DNA from 3 places in the Inquilinus sp. CA228 genome. Region 2 is predicted to be linked to each of the others. Evidence: predicted binding sites of a transcription regulator. Region 2 holds the regulator's gene; each other region holds the start of a gene.
What was found. Region 2 encodes PhoB, which activates phosphate uptake and scavenging genes when phosphate is short. Its sites were predicted from a motif close to TNTCATAAAACTGTCA; they were not measured.
Positions count from the first base shown of each region.

Region 1: the regulator PhoB is predicted to act here: its motif matches at 2,531-2,546, upstream of ACTOWL_RS30150 (5'-nucleotidase, lipoprotein e(P4) family).
Region 3: the regulator PhoB is predicted to act here: its motif matches at 4,971-4,986, upstream of ACTOWL_RS32905 (UDP-2,3-diacylglucosamine diphosphatase).

Region 1 covers NZ_JBQJIK010000078.1:18,000-25,377, reverse strand. Annotated here, with positions in the region: gene ACTOWL_RS30170 (M20 aminoacylase family protein) at 1-201, shown strand, start outside; gene ACTOWL_RS30165 (antibiotic biosynthesis monooxygenase family protein) at 211-558, opposite strand; gene ACTOWL_RS30160 (ATP12 family chaperone protein) at 629-1,324, opposite strand; gene ACTOWL_RS30155 (hypothetical protein) at 1,426-1,647, shown strand; gene ACTOWL_RS30150 (5'-nucleotidase, lipoprotein e(P4) family) at 1,672-2,514, opposite strand; gene ACTOWL_RS30145 (glutathione S-transferase family protein) at 2,652-3,272, shown strand; gene ACTOWL_RS30140 (dihydroxyacetone kinase subunit DhaK) at 3,318-3,908, shown strand; gene ureG (urease accessory protein UreG) at 3,938-4,561, opposite strand; gene ACTOWL_RS30130 (urease accessory protein UreF) at 4,558-5,265, opposite strand; gene ACTOWL_RS30125 (urease accessory protein UreE) at 5,258-5,719, opposite strand; gene ureC (urease subunit alpha) at 5,915-7,378, opposite strand, start outside.
Region 2 covers NZ_JBQJIK010000088.1:23,117-30,494, forward strand. Annotated here, with positions in the region: gene ACTOWL_RS32025 (ATP-binding protein) at 1-472, shown strand, start outside; gene ACTOWL_RS32030 (substrate-binding domain-containing protein) at 582-1,604, shown strand; gene pstC (phosphate ABC transporter permease subunit PstC) at 1,663-3,042, shown strand; gene pstA (phosphate ABC transporter permease PstA) at 3,053-4,357, shown strand; gene pstB (phosphate ABC transporter ATP-binding protein PstB) at 4,363-5,178, shown strand; gene phoU (phosphate signaling complex protein PhoU) at 5,225-5,956, shown strand; gene phoB (phosphate regulon transcriptional regulator PhoB) at 5,953-6,660, shown strand; gene ACTOWL_RS32060 (class I SAM-dependent methyltransferase) at 6,720-7,301, shown strand; gene ACTOWL_RS32065 (transglycosylase SLT domain-containing protein) at 7,378-7,378, opposite strand, start outside.
Region 3 covers NZ_JBQJIK010000094.1:939-8,316, reverse strand. Annotated here, with positions in the region: gene ACTOWL_RS32920 (calcium-binding protein) at 1-1,347, shown strand, start outside; gene ACTOWL_RS32915 (calcium-binding protein) at 1,604-3,106, shown strand; gene ACTOWL_RS32910 (calcium-binding protein) at 3,310-4,815, shown strand; gene ACTOWL_RS32905 (UDP-2,3-diacylglucosamine diphosphatase) at 5,084-5,884, shown strand; gene ACTOWL_RS32900 (glycosyltransferase family 4 protein) at 5,944-6,936, shown strand; gene ACTOWL_RS32895 (3-deoxy-D-manno-octulosonic acid transferase) at 6,950-7,378, shown strand, end outside.

The DNA of each region.
Region 1 (7,378 bases), on a different contig from region 2:
AGCAACGGCACCATCGTCATGGCGTCGGAGGATTTCGCCTACATGCTGGCCGAGAAGCCGGGCGCCTTCCTGTTCATCGGCAACGGCCGCGGCAGCGTGCCGGTGCACAACCCGCATTACGACTTCAACGACGAGATCCTGCCGGTCGGCGCCACGCTGTGGTCGCGGCTGGTGGAGACGCGGCTGAAGAAGGCGGGGTGAGCCCCGGCGTCACCGGCGATCGCCGCCGATGTCGCCATGCGCGGCGCGGATCTCCAGGACCTGGACCCGGTCCGGCAGCTCGATCAGGAACTCCGGGTCGCGGTCGAGATGGTGGATCCGGGTCGGGTCGCCGCCGGTGAAGCTCGCCATCGCCTCGACGCTCTCCCAGTAGGAGATCGTCATGAATTCGGAATAGGCCTCGCGGTCCTCGCGGAGGGTCTGCACCCCCAGCGCCTTCTCGATCAGCGGCTTGATCCCGACCTCGTAATTGTAGGCCTCGTATTCGTCGGCCCGCTCGGGCCGGGTGTGGCCGCGCCAGATCCGGGCGATCATGGGTCGCTTGGCGTCGCTGGTCATCGTGTCGCTCCTCGCTTGCCGTGCGCCGGGCCTCAGCCCTTCAGATAGGTCGCCCGGCCGGAGCCTCCAGTCAGCCCGCCGCCAGTTCGACCAATCGGGCCGCCGCCTGCAGCTCGGCCCGGAGCGCCGCGCGCCGGTCCGTGGCCTCGGCTTCCTCGCCCCAGCGCTCGATCTGGAAGCTGGCGTCGAGCTCGGCCAGCTCGAAGGCCTCGTCGGCGTCGATCCGGCCGGCCAGCAGCGCCAGGCCGAGCACCAGCGATCCGGTCAGCGCCGTCGCCTGGTGCAGCGCCGTCAGCCGCCAGTCGTCCTGCGCCGCCACCGCCGCGCGCAGCGCCGCGAGACTGGCGTCCGGCTGGGCCTGGTGGAGGATGCCGGAGGTCGCGGTCAGCGGCGCGTCATGCGCGGTCATCGCCCAGTCGAGCAGCGGCTGCCAGGCGGCGGCCTGCCGCTCGGCCAGCGCCGTCGGCGCCTCGGCCCGGTAGCACAGCAGGTCGCTGCCGCCATAGGGGGCGATGGTGTCGATGATCAGATCGCGATTCGGCGCGACCTTGTCGATCGCCGTCGCCGCCAGCTGCATCAGCGGCATGGCCGAAGGCACCACCTTGTCGGCCTGCGCGTCCCATTCCGCCGCCACCGCCTCGGCCAAGGCGCGGCTGGGCAGGACGAGATCGGCCTTGGCCGGGCTCTTGATCGGCTTGCCGTCGAGGACGACGCCGAACCCGTCGCCGGCCGGCACCACACCCACCGTCTTGTAGAAGCGCTTCATCGTCCCGGCCCTCTCTCCGCCCGCGCCGATATCGGCAATCGCGGCCGCGGATGCAACCCTGTCTTCCGTCGAGACCACGGGAATGCTACCGCGGTGCCACGATGCAGCTCGACCTGACCAACACCTCGATCATCCTCGCCGCCGCCCTGGCGGTGGTCGCGGCCATGCTGGTGATGGACCGGCGCCGCCCACCGCCGGGCGAGGTGCGGCTGTTCCCGGTGATCCCGGTGATGATGGTGGCGGCGCTGGTGGTGATCCTGATGCTGGCGCATCTGGTCTCGCTGTTCACCGGCCAGCCGTTCCAGGGCCGCAGCGGGTTCTGATCCGCCGCGGCCCCGGGGACACGGCTACTGCCCGTTCCAGGGCGTCAGCGCCTCAATCTTCAGCTTGCGCTGATCCGCCGCCGGCAGCTTGTAGTCGCCCTTGTACGGCGCCGATTCGAACGAGCCGTAGGTCGGGTTGGCGATCGCGATCCAGTCGCGGCCCCAATGGTCCTTGGCCGCCTCGAAGGCCGTCTGCCGCTCCTCCAGCGTGCCTTTGTAGGCGTCGCTGAAATCGCCGAAATTGTCGCCGACCAGCAGCAGGATCCTGTAATCCTTGGCGATCACGGCGCGGCGCGTGCCCTTGGCCGAGCCCCAGTCCGGCTGCTCCTTGGCGCTGAGGAAGGTGTCGACATTGTCGCCCATCGGGAAGCCGAGCGCCTTCATGTGCTCGACCGTCGGCCCTTCCTCCTCCTTGGTGCGATTGGTGACGTAGAACACCTTCACGCCCTTGGACGCGGCGTATTGCGTGAACTCGACCGCGCCGGGGATCGCGGTGTCGATCTTGGCGTTGACGTAGGTCGTCCAGGTCTTCGGGTTGAAGCCCGAGCCCTCGACCACGTTGCGGGCCTGGTAGGGCGAGGTGTTCAGGAGCGTGTCGTCGACGTCCAGCACCACCGCCGGCGGGAAATTCTTGAAATCGCCGGTCTGCTCCGCCGGTGCCGCGGTGCGGGACGGGTCGGCCAGCGCCTCGTCCAGCCGGATGCGGGCCAGGGCATAGGCGCCGATCGCATTGGCCTGCGCCTCGACCGAGGTCTGGTCCCACAGCACCGCGTTGAGGTTGTCGTCCGGGCCGGGGCCCTGCTGCGCCTGGGCCGCGCCCGCCGCCGCCATCATCGCCAGGGCCGAAGCCCATCCGAATCGCATCATCCGAAGCCTCCGTTTGTTACAGTTTCGTGACGGCATATGAGCAGGCCCGGACCGCGCGCTGCAACCCCCGTTCAGGCTTCGTATCGCGCGCCGCCGCGCCGTGTTAGGAGTGCGGGGCGCGACGAAGGGGAGGACCGATGTACACGCTCTACGCCACGCCCGGCAGCGGCTCGACGCTCAGCGAGATCATGCTGACCCTCGCCGGCGTGCCCTATGCGGTCAAGTCGGTCGACGTCTACGACAGCCCGGCCGACCGGGAGATGCTGCAGCGCCTGAACCCGCTGACCCAGGTGCCGGTGCTGGTGCTGCCCGACGGCACGGTGATGACCGAGAGCGGGGCGATCACCCTGCATCTCGCCGATGTCGCGCCGGACGCCGGCCTGGCCCCGCCGCCCGACCATCCGGACCGGCCCGCCTTCCTGCGCCGCCTGGTGTTCATCGTCGCCGCGCTGTACCCGACCTGGGCCTATGGCGACGATCCCGGCCGCTGGGTCACCGGCGACCAGGCCAAGGCCGAGCTGCGACATGCGACCGACGAGCACCGCAAGGTGCTGTGGCGGCAGATGGAGGCGGCGGCCGGCACCCCCTGGTTCCTGGGCGGCACCCGCTCCGCCATCGACGTCTACGTCGCGGTGATGAACCACTGGCGGCCGCGCAGCGAGTGGTTCGCCGCCGAATGCCCGAAGCTGTCGGCGATCGCCGGGCGGCTGCGCGCCGAGCCGGGCCTGGCCGAGGTCTGGCAACGAAACGAAGGCTGATCCGTTCCTCCCCCGATCCCGACTCTCCCGACCGAGGGCCATGACGTGAAGAAGCTGATCAACAATCCGCGCCATGTCTTGCGCGAGATGCTGGAAGGGTTCGTCGACCTGCATTCCGGCCTGGCCCTGCTGGAGGAGGAGGCCGTGGTGGTCCGCGCCGACCTGCCGGTGCCGGCCTCGCGCCCGATCGCCCTTCTGTCCGGCGGCGGCAGCGGGCACGAGCCGGCCCATGCCGGCTATGTCGGCCCCGGCATGCTGGCCGGCGCCGTCGCCGGCGACGTCTTCACCTCGCCCAGCGTCGACGCCGTGCTGGCCGGCATCCGCGCCGCCGCCGGCCCGCTGGGCGCGGTGCTGGTGGTCAAGAACTACACCGGCGACCGGCTGAACTTCGGCCTGGCCGCCGAGCTGGCGCAGGAGGAGGGCATCCCGGTCGAGATCGTGGTGGTGGCCGACGACGTGGCGCTGCGCGGCACGGTCGAGCCGGCGCGCCGCCGCGGCATCGCCGGCACGATGCTGATCCACAAGCTGGCCGGCGCCGCGATCGCCGCCGGCAGGAAGCTGGAGGAGGTCGCCGCCCTCGCCCGCGCCGCCGCCGTCCTGGTCTGGCTGCAGGCGCTGAAGGCGGTGGTGAGGTAGAGACCGGCGCCGGCCCCGCCTTTCTCACATCAGTGCGGAGCCAGTCCCCCCGCCCTCTCGATGAACGCGGCGATCTCGGCCACGCCGTCGCCGCTGCGCACCCGGGCGAAGACGAAGGGGCGGTCGCCGCGCATCTTGCGGGAATCCCGGTCCATCACCTCGAGCGAGGCGCCGACCAAGGGCGCCAGGTCGGTCTTGTTGATCACCAGCAGGTCGGACCGGGTGATGCCCGGCCCGCCCTTGCGCGGGATCTTGTCGCCGGCCGAGACGTCGATGACGTAGATGGTCAGGTCCGCCAGCTCCGGGCTGAAGGTGGCGGCCAGGTTGTCGCCGCCGGATTCGATCAGCACCAGGTCGAGGCCCGGGAAGCGGCGCCGCATCTCCGCCACCGCCGCCAGGTTGATCGAGGCGTCCTCGCGGATCGCGGTGTGCGGGCAGCCGCCCGTCTCCACCCCCAGGATGCGGTCGGAGGAGAGCGACCCGGCGCGGTTCAGGAACTCCGCATCCTCCTTGGTGTAGATGTCGTTGGTGATGGCCGCGATGTCGTAGCGGTCGCGGAACGCCTTGCAGAGCGCGTCCATCAGCGCCGTCTTGCCGGAGCCGACGGGGCCGCCGATGCCGACGCGCAGGGGGCCGTTCTGGGTGCGGGTCATGTGCGGAACAACCTCGTGTACTGGGTCTCGTGCTGCATCGATGCGATGTCGGCGGCGACGGCCAGGCCGCCGCATTGGCTGAAGGGGTCGCCGTCCGGCAGGGAAGCGGCCCGGGCCGCCGTCTCCGCCACCGCCCGCATCAGCGCGGCGATGGCGCGCTGGCCGTCGGTCTGGCCCAGCGGCACCAGCCGCTGCGCCGCCGACACCAGGTTGGCGGCGACGGCGTGCAGGAAGGCGGTCAGCGACGGCGCCAGCGCGATGCCATGGCCGGCGGCGCAGGCGGCGACCGCGACCGGATAGGCGACGGTCTCGCCCACATGCGCGGCCAGCCGCTCCAGCCCCGGCACCGGCCAGGCGGCGCGGGAGATGGTCAGGAAGGCGGTGCCCTGGGCCAGGGTCTCGACCTGCCGCTCGCGCGACGCGGACAGCGCCGCGGCGAGGTCGGCGACCTCGGCCAGCCGGTCGTCGTCGCCGGACGCGGCGGCGCGGTGGGCGTGGGTGAACAGCACGGCATCGTTCCAGCCGGCGCCGTGCGCCAGCGCATCCTCGATCCAGGCGATCAGGCCCGGCCGGTCGGTGACCCAGCCGGCCTCGTTCGCCCATTCCAGGCCGCTGGAATGGCTGAAGGCGCCGACCGGATAGGACGGCGACAGCCAGGCCATCAGCCGGTACAGCGCCGCGTCAGACCCGGGCCTATCAACCATGGGAATGCCCCTGCACGGCGCCATGGCCATAGGCGCCGCCTTCGGGGTCGAAGGGCGCCTCGACGGCCGTGACCGTGCCGCCGAGGCCGCGCACCATCTCCTCGATCACATGGTCGGTGCGGATGCGCAGCGCGTCGGGCAGCAGTTGGGTCGGCAGATGCCGGTTGCCGAGATGCCAGGCGATGCGGATGAGATCCGCCTGGCTGCCGGCCCGGATCTCGACCAGCCGCTCCGGCGCCGCCGCGACCAGGACCAGGCCGCCCTCCTCGCCCTTGAGCGCGTCGCCGTGGCGCAGATGCGCCGCCTCGGACAGGTCGAGCAGCACCACGGTCCCGGCCTCGCCATAGAGGACGATGCGGCGGCGGTGGCGGGAATCGTAGTCCAGCACGACACGGTCGGAGACGGCGGCCGGATCGAAGCGGCCGGCCGGGACGACGGCGGTGAAGCGCTTCATGGCCGGCCTCCGGCCACGATCGACACCGAGCCCGCCCCCTCACCCTCCCACGCGCTTCGCGCGCGGGTCCCTCCCTCTCCCCGAGGAGAGGGAAAGGGAAGCGCAGCCACACACCTCTCCTTGGGGAGAGGTCGAAACCGCGGAGCGGTTTCGGGGGAGGGGGTGGGCTCGGTCTCGATTAAGGTCACAGCCATCTCAGAACAAAAAGTACCGCTGCGCCAGCGGCAGCACCGAGGCCGGTTCGCAGGTCAGGAGCTCGCCATCGGCGCGCACCTCGTAGGTCTCGGGGTCGACCTCGATCGCCGGGGTCGCCGAATTGTGGATCATGTCGGCCTTGCCGATGCCGCGCGTGCCTTCGACCGCCACCACCTGGCGGGCCAGGCCCAGCCGCTCGCCGATGCCGTCTTCCAGCGCCGCCTTCGACACAAAGGTGATGGCCGAGGCCTGCATCGCCCGGCCGAAGCCGCCGAACATCGGGCGGTAATGCACCGGCTGCGGCGTCGGGATCGAGGCGTTGGGGTCGCCCATCAGCGCCATCGAGATGGTGCCGGCCTTCAGCACCAGCTCCGGCTTCACCCCGAAGAAGGCCGGGTCCCACAGCACCAAGTCGGCCAGCTTGCCCACCTCCACCGACCCGACATGGCGCGACAGGCCCTGCACGATCGCCGGGTTGATGGTGTATTTGGCGACGTAGCGCTTGACCCGGACGTTGTCGTTCTCGCCGGTCTCCTGCGCCAGCCGGCCGCGCTGGACCTTCATCTTGTGCGCGGTCTGCCAGGTGCGCAGGATCACCTCGCCGATCCGCCCCATCGCCTGGCTGTCGGAGGAGATGATCGAGAACGCGCCGAGGTCGTGCAGGATGTCCTCGGCCGCGATCGTCTCGCGCCGGATCCGGCTTTCGGCGAAGGCCACGTCCTCCGGGATCCCGGCATCGAGGTGATGGCACACCATCAGCATGTCGAGATGCTCGTCGAGCGTGTTGACGGTGAAGGGCCGGGTCGGGTTGGTCGAGGACGGGATGACGTTGGCCAGCCCTGCCACCCGGATGATGTCCGGTGCGTGGCCGCCGCCGGCGCCTTCGGTGTGGAAGGCGTGGATGGTGCGGCCCTTGAAGGCGGCGATGGTGTCCTCGACGAAGCCGCTCTCGTTCAGCGTGTCGGTGTGGATCATCACCTGGATGTCCATCGCGTCGGCGACGCCGAGGCAGCAGTCGATCGCGGCCGGGGTGGTGCCCCAGTCCTCGTGCAGCTTGAGCGAGGAGGCGCCGGCACGGATCTGCTCGATCAGCGCGTCCGGCCGGCTGGCATTGCCCTTGCCGGAGATGGCGATGTTGACCGGCAGCCCCTCCGCCGCCTGCAGCATGCGGGCGATGTGCCAGGGGCCGGGGGTGCAGGTGGTGGCCTTGGTGCCGGTCGATGGGCCGGTGCCGCCGCCGACCAGGGTGGTGACGCCGCTGGCGATCGCCTCCTCCACCTGCTGCGGGCAGATGAAGTGGATGTGGCAGTCGATGCCGCCGGCGGTCAGGATCTTGCCTTCGCCGGCAATGATCTCGGTGCCCGGGCCGATGACGATGTCGACGCCCGGCTGGATGTCCGGGTTGCCGGCCTTGCCGATGGCGGCGATGCGGCCGTCGCGGATCGCCACATCGGCCTTCACGAT
Region 2 (7,378 bases):
GCTCAAGGCCCAGCGCAAGGCGCAGCGACTCGAGCTCGACCTGGCGCCCGACCTGCCCGAGGTGGTCGGGGATTCGGACCAGCTGTACCAGGTGTTCCAGAACCTGGTGTCGAACGCGATCAACTACGGCCGGCAGGACAGCATCGTCGGCATCTCCGCCCGGACCTCGGGGGCGGCGCGGGGCGCCGGGCTCGTCGTCAGCGTCCGGGATCAGGGCGAGGGCATCGCCCGCGAGCACCTGCCGCGGCTGACCGAGCGCTTCTACCGGGTCGACCCGGCGCGCAGCCGCGCCGTCGGCGGCACCGGCCTCGGCCTGGCCATCGTCAAGCACATCGTCAGCCGCCATCGTGGCCGGCTGGAGATCGATAGCGAGGTCGGTCGCGGCAGCGTTTTCACCGTGCATCTGCCCGCCGCCCCAGGCGGCAAGCCGGTCGGCCGGGCCCTTCACAAAACTGTAACCGAATTGTCGTAAAAGCGTCGGTGGCGGCGACTATAGCCTGCACCCTGAAACGGCTTCGGCTGTTCGATCGCAGGCCTTCCGCCTTGCGGTTCATGCCATTCTGCGTGGAAAGGCTTCCCACATGAAAAAGACACTCGCCCTGGCCGTCCTCGCCCTGGCGGCCACCGCCGGCGTGGCCCAGGCGCGCGACCAGATCCAGGTTGCCGGTTCCTCGACCGTCCTGCCCTTCGCCAACGTCGTGGCCGAGGCCTTCGGCCAGGCCTTCTCCGGCAAGTTCAAGGCGCCGATCGTCGAGTCGGGCGGCACCGGCGGCGGCCTGAAGTCGTTCTGCACGGGCGTGGGCGAGACCACCATCGACATCGCCAACGCCTCGCGGGCGATCAACAAGGCCGAGTTCGAATCCTGCGTCAAGGCCGGTGTCAAGGACATCATCCAGGTCAAGATCGGCTATGACGGCATCGTCTTCGCCTCGATCGCCAGCGGTCCGAAGTTCACGCTGACCACCGCCCAGCTGTGGAAGGCGATCGCTGCCAAGGTGGTGGTCGACGGCAAGGTCGTCGACAACCCGTACAAGAGCTGGAAGGAGGTCGATGCGAGCCTTCCTGACCAGGCGATCCTGACCTTCGTCCCGGCCGAGAACCACGGCACCCGCGAGGTCTTCGTCGAGAAGGTGCTGACCGGCGGCTGCAACGCGGACGCGACCGCCAAGGCGCTCACCGGGGACGAGAAGAAGGCCGTCTGCGCCACCGTGCGCAAGGACGGGCTCTCGGTCGACATCGCCGGCGACTACACCGAGACGCTGGCGCGGATCCAGAGCAGCCAGAACGCGGTCGGCGTGTTCGGCCTGAGCTTCTACGAAGAGAACAAGGACAAGGTCCAGGTCGCGACCGTCAACGGCATCGTCCCGACCGCGGAGACCGTGGCCTCGGGCGAGTATCCGGTGTCGCGGCCGCTGTTCTTCTACGTCAAGAAGGCGCATCTCGGCTCGATCCCGGGCCTCAAGGAATACGTCACCTTCTTCCTCAGCGACCAGATGGTCGGTGACGAGGGCGCCCTGGTCGAGAAGGGCCTGATCCCGATGCCGGCGAACGAGCTGAAGGACCAGCGCAACGCCGCCAATGCCGGCACCACGCTGAGCATGTGATCGTCCGGCGGGGCCGCCCAGCGCGGCCCCGCCAATTTTTCTCTGGCGCGAGACAGATATGTCCCTGCCCGTGATCTTTGCTGTCATCCTGGTGCTGATGGCGGCCGGCTATCAGATCGGGCTTCGCCGCTCCGTCGCGGTGGCCGGCGGCCGCCCCGGCGATCTGCATTCCCGGCCGGGCGCCTATGGCGCCTATGTTGCGCTGTGGGCCGGTTTGCCGGCTCTGGTCCTGCTCGCGCTCTGGCTGATCTTCCAGCCCATCATCATCTCCGCGGTGGTCGACGGCATGCTGCCCGACACCGTGCGCAACCTGCCTTCCGACCAGCTCGGCCTGATCAAGGGATCGATCCAGAACCTGGCGGCAGGCGGCATCGTCTCCGGCGACGCCGAGCCCTACATGCGCGCCGCGGCGGACGAGATGATCCGCCTGCAGTCGCTCGGGCGGATGCTGATGATCGCCGCCGTCCTGGTCCTCGCCGCGGTCGGCGTGTTCTTCGCGCTCCGCCGCATCTCCAAGACCTTCCGGGCGCGCAACCGGGTCGAGACCGCCACGCTCGGCCTTCTGATCATCTGCTCCGGCATCGCCATCGTCACCACGATCGGCATCGTGCTGTCGATGCTGTTCGAGGCGCTGCACTTCTTCACCATGGTGCCGCCCCAGGACTTCTTCTTCGGCCTGGTCTGGGACCCGGGCTTCGCCGGGGCGGGCAGCGAGGAAGTCGCCGGCCGCTTCGGGCTCATCCCGGTGCTGTGGGGCACCATCTTCATCTCGGCCATCGCCATGCTGGTGGCGGTGCCGATCGGCCTACTGGCCGCGATCTACCTGTCGGAATACGCCGACCGGCGCGTCCGCGCCTGGATCAAGCCGATCCTGGAGATCCTCGCCGGCATCCCGACGGTGGTCTACGGCTTCTTCGCCCTGACCACGGTCGGCCCGTTCCTGCGCGACGCCGGCGCCGGGATCGGGCTCGATGTCTCGGCCACCAGCGCGCTCAACGCCGGGCTGGTGATGGGGATCATGATCATCCCCTTCGTCTCCTCGCTGTCCGACGACATCATCAACGCCGTCCCCCAGCGCCTGCGCGACGGGTCCTACGGCCTCGGCGCGACGCGGTCGGAGACGATCCGCCACGTGGTGCTGCCGGCGGCCCTTCCGGGCATCGTCGGCGCCGTCCTGCTGGCGGTCAGCCGCGCCATCGGCGAGACCATGATCGTGGTCATGGCGGCGGGCCTGGCCGCCAATCTGACGCTGAACCCGTTCGAATCCGTGACCACGGTCACGGTCAAGATCGTCAAGCAGCTGACCGGCGACCTGGCCTTCAACAGCCCGCAGGCGCTGGTCGCCTTCGCTCTGGGGCTGACCCTTTTCGTGGTCACGCTCTGCCTCAACATTGTCGCCCTGCAGATCGTGCGCAAATATCGGGAACACTATGAGTGAGGCAGACCTGATGAACGGTGCCCAGCCGCGCGCGGTGACCCACGTCACCAAGCAGGCCGCCTTCATGGCGAAGCTGAGGCGTCGGCACGCGGCGGAGGCGCGCTTCCGCCTCTATGGCATCGCCGCGATCGCGGTGGCGATCTGCTTCCTGGTCGTGCTGTTCATCTCGATCATCGGCCAGGGCTACACCGCCTTCACGCAGTCGGCGCTCCGGCTGGAGGTGACCTTCGATCCGGAGGTGATCGACCCGTCCGGCCAGCGCGATCCCACCGCCCTGATGACCGCCGATTACGACCAGATCGCGCGCGACGCCCTGCGCAAGCAGATCACCGTCGAGAGCGCGGCCGACCGCCGGAAGTCGAACGGCCTGCTCAGCCGCGGCGCGCCGATCGTGCTGCGCGACATGGTGCAGGCCGATCCGTCGGTCATCGGCTCCACCCGCACGGTCTGGGTCCCGGCGCATGGCGACGTCGACGCCCTGATCAAGGGCCAGATCTCCCGCGACCTGCCGGAGGCCCAGCGCCGCCTCGACGACCAGCAGACGGCCTGGGTCGACCAGCTGGCCGCGGCCGGCACGCTGGAGCGCCGCTTCAACTGGGCGCTGTTCACCTCCGGCGCGTCGAGCAATCCGGAGCTGGCCGGCATCGGCGTCGCCGCCCTCGGCTCGGCCTATATGATGCTGATCGTGCTGGCGCTGGCGCTGCCGATCGGCGTGCTGGCGGCGGTCTATCTCGAGGAGTTCGCCAGGAAGAACCGCTGGACCGACCTGATCGAAGTCAACATCAACAACCTCGCCGCGGTCCCGTCCATCGTGTTCGGTCTGCTCGGGCTGGCCGTCTTCATCAACTTCTTCGGCCTGCCGCGGTCGGCGCCGCTGGTCGGCGGCCTGGTGCTGACGCTCCTGACCCTGCCGACCATCATCATCACCACGCGCGCCTCGATCCGCGCGGTGCCGCCCTCGATCAAGCAGGCCGCGCTGGGCCTCGGCGCCTCGCGCATGCAGGCGATGTTCCATCACACCCTGCCGCTCGCGGCGCCCGGCATCCTGACCGGCACGATCCTCGGCCTGGCCCATGCGCTCGGCGAAACCGCGCCGCTGCTGATGATCGGCATGGTCGCCTTCGTGGTCGGCTACCCGGCCACGCCGCTCGACCCGGCCACGGCCCTGCCGGTGCAGGTCTACATGTGGTCCGGCGCGGCGGAGCGCGGCTTCGTCGAGCGGACCTCGGCCGGAATCATCGTCCTGCTCGTCTTCCTGATCATCATGAACAGCTTCGCGGTTTGGCTGCGCAGCAAGTTCGAACGCCGGTGGTGAACCCCATGACCGTGATCCAGACAATCGTCCCGCATGCCGCAAACCCGGCGGCCGCGGCCGGGTCGGCCCCGAAGATGGTGGCGCGCGACGTCAAGGTCTTCTACGGCCAGAAGGAGGCGCTGCACAGCGTCAGTGTCGACCTGCTGGAGAACGAGGTGCTGGCCTTGATCGGCCCCTCGGGTTGCGGCAAGTCCACCTTCCTGCGCTGCCTCAACCGCATGAACGACACGATCGACGGCGCCCGGGTCGAGGGCTCCATCATCCTCGACGGCGAGGACATCTACGACAAGCGGCTGGACGTGGTGCAGCTGCGCGCCCGGGTTGGCATGGTGTTCCAGAAGCCGAACCCATTCCCGAAGTCGATCTTCGACAACGTCTCCTACGGCCCGCGGATCCACGGTTTCGCCAGCCGCCGCGACGAGCTGGAGGCGATCGTCGAGAAGAGCCTGATCGGCGCCGGGCTGTGGAAGGAGGTCCGGGATCGGCTGGCCGAGCCCGGCACCGGCCTGTCCGGCGGCCAGCAGCAGCGCCTGTGCATCGCCCGCGCCATCGCCTGCAGCCCGGAGGTCATCCTGATGGACGAGCCCTGCTCGGCCCTGGACCCGATCGCGACCGCGCATATCGAGGAGCTGATCGACGAGCTGCGGCGCGAATACACCATAGCGATCGTCACCCACAACATGCAGCAGGCGGCCCGCGTCAGCCAGCGCACCGCCTTCTTCCATCTCGGCGACCTGGTCGAGGTCGGCGCCACCGAAGAGATCTTCACCAACCCGCGGGACGAGCGGACCCAGGGCTACATCACCGGCCGCTTCGGCTGACCTCGGCCCCGACCGACCCGCCCACCAACAACCGGAACCGCCGTTCATGTCCAGCGAGCACATCGTCAAATCCTTCGACCAGGAACTGGAGACGCTGCGCCGCACCATCGTGCAGATGGGTGGCCTGGCCGAAAGCCAGCTCGAGTTGGCGATCCAGGCCGTGGTCCGCCGCGACGCCGACCTCGCCGGCCGGGTGATGCGCAGCGACGAGCAGATGGACGCCTATGAGGCGTCCATCGACTCCGTGGCGATCCGGTCTCTGGCGCTGCGCCAGCCGATGGCGGTCGATCTGCGCGAGGTGGTCTCGGCGCTCCGCATCGCCTCGGACCTGGAGCGGATCGGCGACTACTCCGCCAACATCGCCAAGCGGTCCCTGGCCCTGGCCCAGGTGCCGATGGTCCGGCCGGTGATGGCGCTGCCGCGCATGGGCCGGATGGTGCAGCAGATCATCAAGGACGTGCTCGACGCCTACACCGAGCGCGACCTGGAGAAGGCGCTGTCGGCCTGGCGCCAGGATGAATCGGTCGACGACCTCTACACCAGCATGTTCCGCGAGACCCTCACCTACATGATGGAGGATCCGCGCAACATCACCCCCTGCACCCATCTCCTGTTCATCGCCAAGAACATCGAGCGGATCGGCGACCACGCCACCAACATCGCCGAGCTGATCCACTTCCTGCTCACAGGCAAGCCGGTGACGGATGTGCGGCCGAAGGGCGACGCCAGTTCCTTCACCGTCGTCACCCCCGAGGCCAAGCCGGAGGAGAACGCATGAGGGCCGGCATCCAGCCGCTGGTTCTGGTGGTCGAGGACGAAGTCGACCTCGTCACCCTCCTGACCTACAACCTCGAGCGCGAAGGCTTCCGCGTCCTCGCCGCCTATGACGGCGAAGAGGCGCTGCTGCTGGCCAGCGAGCAGCGGCCGGACCTGGTGCTGCTCGACTGGATGCTGCCGCATCTCTCCGGCATCGAGGTCTGCCGCCAGCTGCGCCGCGGCGCCAAGACCCGCGACATCCCGGTGATCATGCTGACCGCGCGGGGCGAGGAGGGGGACCGCGTCCGCGGCCTCGATTCCGGCGCCGACGACTACGTCGCCAAGCCGTTCTCGACGCCGGAGCTGATGGCCCGGATCAAGGCGGTGCTGCGCCGCACCTCGCCGTCCAGCGCCGGCGACATCCTCAGCTACGCCGATCTCAGCATGGATCTCGGCGGCCACCGCGTCCGCCGCGGCAACCGCGACGTCCATCTCGGCCCGACCGAGTTCCGCCTGCTGCGCCACTTCATGCAGCATCCCGGCCGGGTGTTCAGCCGCGAGCAGTTGCTCGACATCGTCTGGGGCCACGACGTCTATGTCGAGCCGCGCACCGTCGACGTCCATATCCGCCGCCTGCGCAAGGCGCTGAACGACGACAGCGAGATCGACCTGATCCGCACCGTTCGCTCCGCCGGCTACTCGCTGGACGTCCAGGCGCAGGCCTGAGCCCGGGAACTCTCTGCAAAGACAGACGGTTGTCCCGACGAACGGCACGGAGGTGTCGAATGAGCAAGGATTCCTGGCTGTATGTCCGGTTGTGGTTCCGCTCGCCGCTGAAGGTCGCGGCCTGGGCGCCGTCCGGCCCCGCCGTGGCCCGCGCCTTCGCCCGGCACATCGACCCCCGCTGCAGCGACCCGGTGCTCGAGCTCGGTGCCGGCACCGGCAGCCTCACCGAAGGGTTGCTGGCAACCGGGCTGCCGCCGCAGAAGCTGGTGGTGGTCGAGAAGATGCCCGAATTCTGCACCGTGCTGCGCCGGCGCTTCCCCGGCGTCACGGTGCTGGAGGGCGACGTGGCCGAGATCGGCCCGATGCTGGACGCGGCGGGGATCCGCCGGCTGTCGATGGTGGCGTCCAGCCTGCCGATAATCTGGTTCCCGCTCGATCTGCAGCGGCAGATCATCGACGCCGCCTTTGCCCGCATGGGGCGGTCGGGGCGCTTCCTGCAGCTGACCAACCAGATCCTGTCGCCGCTGCCGCGGCGCAAGCTGGGGCTGCAGGGCCGGATGGTCGATTTCGTCTGGCGCAACCTGCCGCCGCTCGGCGCCTGGAGCTATCGCCGCCCCGCCGGCCTGCCCGACGCGGCCTGAGACCGGCGCACCCGGCCTCCCAAAGAAAAAGCCCGCGCCACCCTTCGGCGGCGCGGGCTTTCTTGTGAGCAGACGGT
Region 3 (7,378 bases), on a different contig from region 2:
ATGTCGTTCTCCCTTCCGAACAATTTCGGCGGCACCGTCACCAGCCTGAGCTTCAGCAAGCCGGCGATCACCCCGATCTTCTCCATCACCGGCATGAACACGGCGCTGGCGGATGTCGCCGCAGGCTTCCTCACCCCCGGCGGCGAGATGGCGGCGCTGGCCATCATCTTCTCGGGAGCCGACACCATCGGCGGCTCGACCCAGGCCGATTTTCTGATCGGCTTCGCCGGCAATGACGCCATCAACGGCGGCGCCGGCAACGACACGCTCCGCGGCGGCGCCGGCGGCGACATCCTGAACGGCGGCGCCGGCTCCGACTTCGCCAACTACCAGGGGTCGAGCGTCGCGGTGTTCATCGACCTGAAGAACAACACGATCTCCGAGGGCGACGCCGATGGCGACACGCTGATCGACATCGAGAACCTCTACGGCTCCAGCTTCGATGACACCATGTCCGGCACCGACGCCCGCAACATCATCGGCGGCGAGGACGGCGGCGACTTCATCTTCGGCAATGCCGGCGACGACTCGCTCTCCGGCGAGAACGGCGAAGACGTCCTCAGCGGCGACGACGGCAACGACCGGATCGTCGGCGGCGGCGACGGTGACTTCCTGCACGGCGATGCCGGCGATGATTCGGTCGATGCCGGGTCGGGCAGCGATGTCGTCACCGGCGGCGACGGCAATGACAATCTCTTTGGCAGCACCGGCGACGACAAGCTGGACGGTGGTGCCGGCAACGACATCCTGGAAGGAGGCGAACAAGGCGACGGCATCGATCAGCTGACCGGCGGCGACGGCATCGACACGGCCAGCTATGCCAGCTCGGCCGCCGGCGTGTCGGTGAACCTGGCCACCGGTGCCGCGTCCGGCGGCGACGCCGCGGGCGACACCTTCAGCAGCATCGAGCAGGTGCTGGGCTCGGGCTTCGTCGACACCATCACCGGCAACGCCGGCGCCAACACGCTGTGGGGCATGGCCGGCAACGACGTGCTCACCGGAGGCATCGGCGCCGATGTGCTGAAGGGCGGCGCCGGCAGCGACACCTTCCGCTATGTCGGAACCGGCGACAGCACCGTCGCCGCCGCCGGCCGGGACACGATCACGGACTTCACCACCGGCGACAAGATCGACCTGTCGGCGATCGACGCCAACGGCGCCGGACCGGGCGACACCGCTTTCACCTTCGGCACCGGCGCTTTCACCGCCGCCGGCCAGATCCGGGTGCTGGCCTTCGCCGCCAACCGCTACGGCGTCTATCTCGAGACCACCGGCAACAAGGTCGAGGACGCCATCATCACCGTCTATTCCGACCACGCGCTGGCCGAAGGGGACTTCGTCCTGTAGCGCCTGGCGGGCCCGCCCTCCCTCCACCGCAACCGGGGGAGGGCGGGATCCCCCGCCGCGCCGCTTTATCCGGGTCATTATCGGAAAATTGTCCGGAAACTTAATTTCCGGCAGTCGCTGCTTCCTTGCGTTCTTTGCCGGGGCACCGGAACGTTCTCGAACTGCCGCAGATTTTGCCCAATCTTTGATCAATCCCGATCCAAGCGACCGCAAGCGTCGTGATTTCGGGACGCGCATATTTTGGGGGAGGTTTTCCATGGCGGTTTTCTCCGTGCTCAACGGCACTGGCCTCAACGGCGCCGGCATCCAATTCGGCACGCTCTCGCAGATCGCGTCCTCGGGCATCTTGGGCGTCCCGATCATTGTGGGGCCGGGCGGCACCGTGGCCTTCAACGACACCGGGCAGTTGTCCATCGCCGGGGTGGGGCTGCTCTATTTCCCCCCGACGATCCAGGGCACCGTCAACAGCCTGACCTATAGCAAGCCGCTGGGGACGCCGATCTTCTCCATCACCGGCATGAACACGGCGCTGGCGGATGTCGCCGCAGGCTTCCTCACCCCCGGCGGCGAGATGGCGGCGCTGGCCATCATCTTCTCCGGGGCCGACACCATCGGCGGCTCGACCCAGGCCGATTTTCTGATCGGCTTCGACGGCAACGACACCATCAACGGCGGCGACGGCAACGACACGCTCCGCGGCGGGGCGGGAGCGGACGCTCTCAACGGCGGCAACGGCCTGGATTTCGCCAACTACCAGGGGTCGAGCGCCGAGGTGTTCGTCGACATCCAAAGCAACCTGATCTTCAGCGGCGACGCCGCGGGCGATACGCTGACCAGCATCGAGAACCTCTACGGCTCGGCCTTCGGCGACACCCTGTCCGGCAACGCCGACCGCAACATCATCGGCGGCGAGGGCGGTGCCGACCTCATCGATGGCCGCGGCGGCGACGATGCGCTGTCGGGCGAGGCCGGCGACGACATCCTCAGCGGCAGGGACGGCGCCGACCGGCTGGTCGGCGGCGACGGGGCCGACAACCTGTCCGGCGAGGCCGGCAACGACTCGATCGACGGCGGCGCCGGCAACGACAGCGCCTTCGGCGGTGTCGACAACGACAGCATCACCGGCGGCGGCGGCGTCGACCTGCTCGACGGCGGCGACGGCAACGACATCCTCGAGGGCGGGGCCGGGGCCGATACTCTCACCGGCGGCAACGGCATCGACACGGCGAGCTATGCCAGCGCGGGCACCGGGGTGACCGTGGTCATCGGTGGCGCCTCCACCGGCGGCGACGCGGCCGGCGACACCATGTCCGGCATCGAGCAGGTGCTGGGCTCGGGCTTCGTCGACACGCTGACCGGCGACACCGGCGCCAACACCCTGTGGGGCCTGGCCGGCGACGACGTTCTCACCGGGGGCGTCGGCGCCGACACGCTGAAGGGCGGCGCCGGCAGCGACACCTTCCGTTATGTCGGAACCGGCGACAGCACCGTCGCCGCCGCCGGCCGGGACACGATCACCGACTTCACCACCGGCGACAAGATCGACCTGTCGGCGATCGACGCCAACGGCGCCGGACCGGGCGACACCGCTTTCACCTTCGGCACCGGCGCCTTCACCGCCGCCGGCCAGATCCGGGTGCTGGCCTTCGCCGCCAACCGCTACGGCGTCTACCTCGAGACCACCGGCAACAATGTCGAGGATGCGATCATCACGGTCTATTCCGACCATGTCCTGACCGCGGCGGATTTCGTGCTGTAGCAGCGCAGCCACCGCGCCGGATGATCGAACAGCCGGCGGAAATTTCGTTCCGCCGGCCCGATGGTTTCTTGCGTTCTTCGTGGCGGCACCGCGAAGATCCTCGAACTGCCGCGGATTTTGCACGATCTTGAGCCGCTCTCGATCCAAGACGGCCGCAAAGGCCGCGATTTCGGATGGTCGGGGTGGCTCTCGGGGGTTTTCCCATGGCGACTTTCACCACGAACAGCGGCGCGGGCCTCAACGGCAACGGCATCCAGTTCGGCACGCTGTCGCAGATCGCATCCTCGGGCTTCTCGAGGCCCCCGCTCCTCATCGCGGGGATCATCGCAGTCTTCAACTTCAACGACACCGGATCGCTGTCCCTCTTCGGATCAGGGCTGTCATACACCCCTCCATCGACCTTCGCCGGCACCGTGACCGACCTGACCTACTCGAAGCCGGGGCTGGTCTTCTCCATCAACGGCATGAACACGCCCCTGGCGACCCTGGCCGGTCTCATCATCGGCGGCGGCGACGAGATGGCGATGCTCGCCGCCATCTTCACCGGCGACGACACGATCACCGGCTCGACCTTGGCCGACCGGCTGATCGGCTTCGACGGCGTCGATGCCATCAATGGCGGCGACGGCGACGATACGCTGCGCGGCGGTGCCGGCGGCGATACCCTCAACGGCGGCGCCGGCTCGGACTTCGCCAACTACCAGGGGTCGAGCGCCGAGGTCGCAATCGACCTGCAGACCAACGGGGCCTTCGGCGGCGACGCCCAGAACGACGTCCTGACCAGCATCGAGAACCTGTACGGCTCCAGCCACGACGACAACCTCGCCGGCAACGCCGTCCGCAACATCATCGGCGGCGAGCTCGGCGACGACCTGCTCCAGGGCCGGGCCGGCGACGATGCCCTCTCCGGCGAGGCCGGCGCGGACATCCTCGACGGCGGCGACGGCAATGACCGGCTGGTCGGGGGCGCCGGGGCCGACACCCTGCACGGCGAAGGCGACAATGATTCGATCGATGCCGGGGCCGACAACGACCAGGTCCATGGCGATGCCGGCAACGACGTCCTCTTCGGCGGCGCCGGCACCGACAATCTCGAGGGCGGCGACGGCAACGACGTGCTCGAAGGCGGGGCCGATGCCGACTCCCTGCAGGGCGGCGCCGGCACCGACACCGCCTCCTATGCCAGCTCGGCCGCCGGCGTGACCGTGGTGCTGGGCGGCGCGCCCTCGGGTGGCGACGCCGCTGGCGACACGTATAGCAGCATCGAGCAGGTGATCGGCTCGGCCCAGGCCGACGCGATCACCGGCAACGCCGGCGCCAACACGCTATGGGGCATGGCCGGCGACGACGTGCTGACCGGGGGTGGCGGCGCCGACGTGCTGAAGGGCGGCGCCGGCAACGACAGCTTCCGCTACACCGCCGTGGGCGACAGCACCGTCGCCGCCGCCGGCCGGGACACGATCACCGACTTCACCACCGGCGACAAGATCGACCTGTCGGCGATCGACGCCGACGGCGACGGGCTGAACGGCAACACCGCCTTCACCTTCGGCACCGGCGCCTTCACCGGCGCAGGGCAGATCCGGGTCCTGGCCTTCGCCGACAACCGCTACGGCGTCTATCTCGAAACCACCGGCAACAAGCTGGAGGACGCCATCATTGCCGTCTATTCCGACCATATTCTGACAGCGGCGGATTTCGTGCTGTAAAGGCGCAGCCGCCGCGCCCGCCCTCCCCCGTCCGCAACCGGGGGAGGGCGGGACCCCATCGTCCGGAAGCGATCGCTCCGCTTCAGAAAAGATTCACAGTCCGCGCCAACAGCACCCGAACAACCGGCACCAGATCGGCGGGCCGGAAGCACTCGTGACCGTTTTATTAATTTTTGCACCTGCGAGATCGAAGAAGACATCAACATGTTGTTTGCCGACGGCGTCTCGTTTATACCGACGGTATATGACCGCCGAAGGACCGCCGCCTATGGAACAGGTGACGCGCTATCGCACCATCTGGATCTCGGACGTCCATCTCGGCACCCGGGCCTGCAACGCCAACCTCCTCCTCGACTTCCTGAAGCACACCGACTCCGACACGCTGTACCTGGTCGGCGACATCGTCGACGGCTGGCGGCTGAAGAAGAGCTGGTACTGGCCGCAGCCGCACAACGACGTGATCCAGAAGCTGCTGCGCAAGGCCCGCAAGGGCACCCGCGTGCTGTACATCCCCGGCAACCACGACGAGGCCGCCCGGCAATTCGTCGGCCAGAACTTCGGCGATGTCGACGTCGCCGAGGACTGCATCCACGAGACCGCGGACGGCCGCCGCTTCCTGGTGATCCACGGCGACCAGTTCGACGTCGTGGTGCGCTACGCCAAATGGCTGGCCCATGTCGGCGACAAGGCCTATGAGCTGCTGCTGCACACCAACACCGCCCTCAACCTGGTGCGCCGCCGTCTCGGCTTCTCCTACTGGTCGCTCTCGGCCTATATGAAGCAGCGGGCGAAGCGCGCGGTCGAGTTCGTCGGCCGGTTCGAGCTCGCGCTGGTCGAGGAAGCCAGGCGGCGCGGCGTGGACGGGGTGATCTGCGGCCACATCCACACCGCCGAGCTGAAGGACATGCAGGGCATGACCTATGTCAACGACGGCGACTGGGTGGAGAGCTGCACCGCGCTGGTGGAGCATGACGACGGCCGGCTGGAGATCCTGCACTGGGCGGACATCGTGGCGGCCCGCGACGCGGTGGCGCCGCAGCCGGCCCTCGAACCGCAGCGCGCCGCTTGAGCCGGGATCGGGTATAGTCTCCGTGTGGACATGGCAGTGACGGAGCCGGCGGCCGGCTGATGCGCATCCTGAATATCAGCGACGCCTGGCTGCCCCAGGTCAACGGGGTGGTGCGCACCATCGAATCCACCCGCGACGAGCTCCGCCGCCGCGGCCATACGGTCGAGGTGATCGGCCCGGACCGCTTCGCCTCGATCCCCTGCCCGACCTATCCCGAGATCCGGCTGGCGATCGGCCAGAGCCGGCGCATGGCCCGGCTGATCGACGAATTCGACCCGGACGCCATCCACATCTCGACCGAAGGCCCGCTGGGCTGGGCGGCACGGCGCTACTGCATCCGCCGGCGGCTCAGCTTCACCACCTCGTTCCACACCCAGTTCCCGGAATATGTCCAGCTGCGCACCGGCATGCCGCTGGCCTCGACCTACGCCCTGCTGCGGCATTTCCACCGCGCCGCCAGCGCCGTGATGGTGGCGACCGACACGCTGGAGCGGAACCTGGCCCGCCGCGGCTTCCGCCGCCTGGCGCGCTGGAGCCGCGGTGTCGACACCGACCGCTTCCGCCCGGCCCAGCGCGGCGAGCGGGCCCGGCCGCGCCACCTCTATGTCGGCCGGGTGGCGGTGGAGAAGAACCTCGACGCCTTCCTGTCGCTGCCCTTGGACGGCGAGAAGGTGGTGGTCGGCGGCGGCCCGTCCCTGCCCGCCTTCCAGGCCCGCTACCCGGACGTCACCTTCACCGGGTCGAAGGAGGGGCAGGCCCTGGTCGACGCCTATGCCGCCGCCGACGTCTTCGTCTTCCCGTCGCGCACCGACACCTTCGGCCTGGTGATGCTGGAGGCGCTGGCCTGTGGCGTGCCGGTCGCGGCCTATCCGGTGCAGGGCCCGGCCGACGTCATCGGCAACGCCCCGGTGGGGCGGCTGGACGAGGATCTCGGCCGCGCCATCCGCGAGGCGCTGAAGGTGCCGTCGGAGGATTGCCGCAGTTTTGCGCTGCGCTATTCATGGGAGGCATGTACAGATCAGTTCCTGACTCATCTGCACCCCTTCCGATGACCACCCCGACCGGATGATCTATGCGCTGTATCGCGGCCTGACCGACGCCGCCGGCCCCTTCGTGCCCCTGTTGCTGGCCCGGCGCACCGCCGCAGGCCGCGAGGATCCCGCCCGCCGCGGCGAGCGGCTGGGCCATGCCAGCATTCCCCGCCCGGCGGGCCCGCTGATCTGGGTCCACGCCGCCAGCGTCGGCGAGGTGCTGTCGGTGCAGGTGCTGGTGCGCCGCCTGCTGGAGCGCGACCCGCGCCTGTCCGTCCTGGTCACCACCGGCACCGTCACCTCGGCCCGGCTGATCGCCGAGCGGCTGCCGGAGCGGGCGATGCACCAGTTCGCGCCGCTCGACCGCATGGCCTTCGTCCGCCGCTTCCTCGACCATTGGCAGCCGAACCTGGCGATCTGGGTCGAATCCGAGATCTGGCCGAACATGCTGACCGAGACCGAG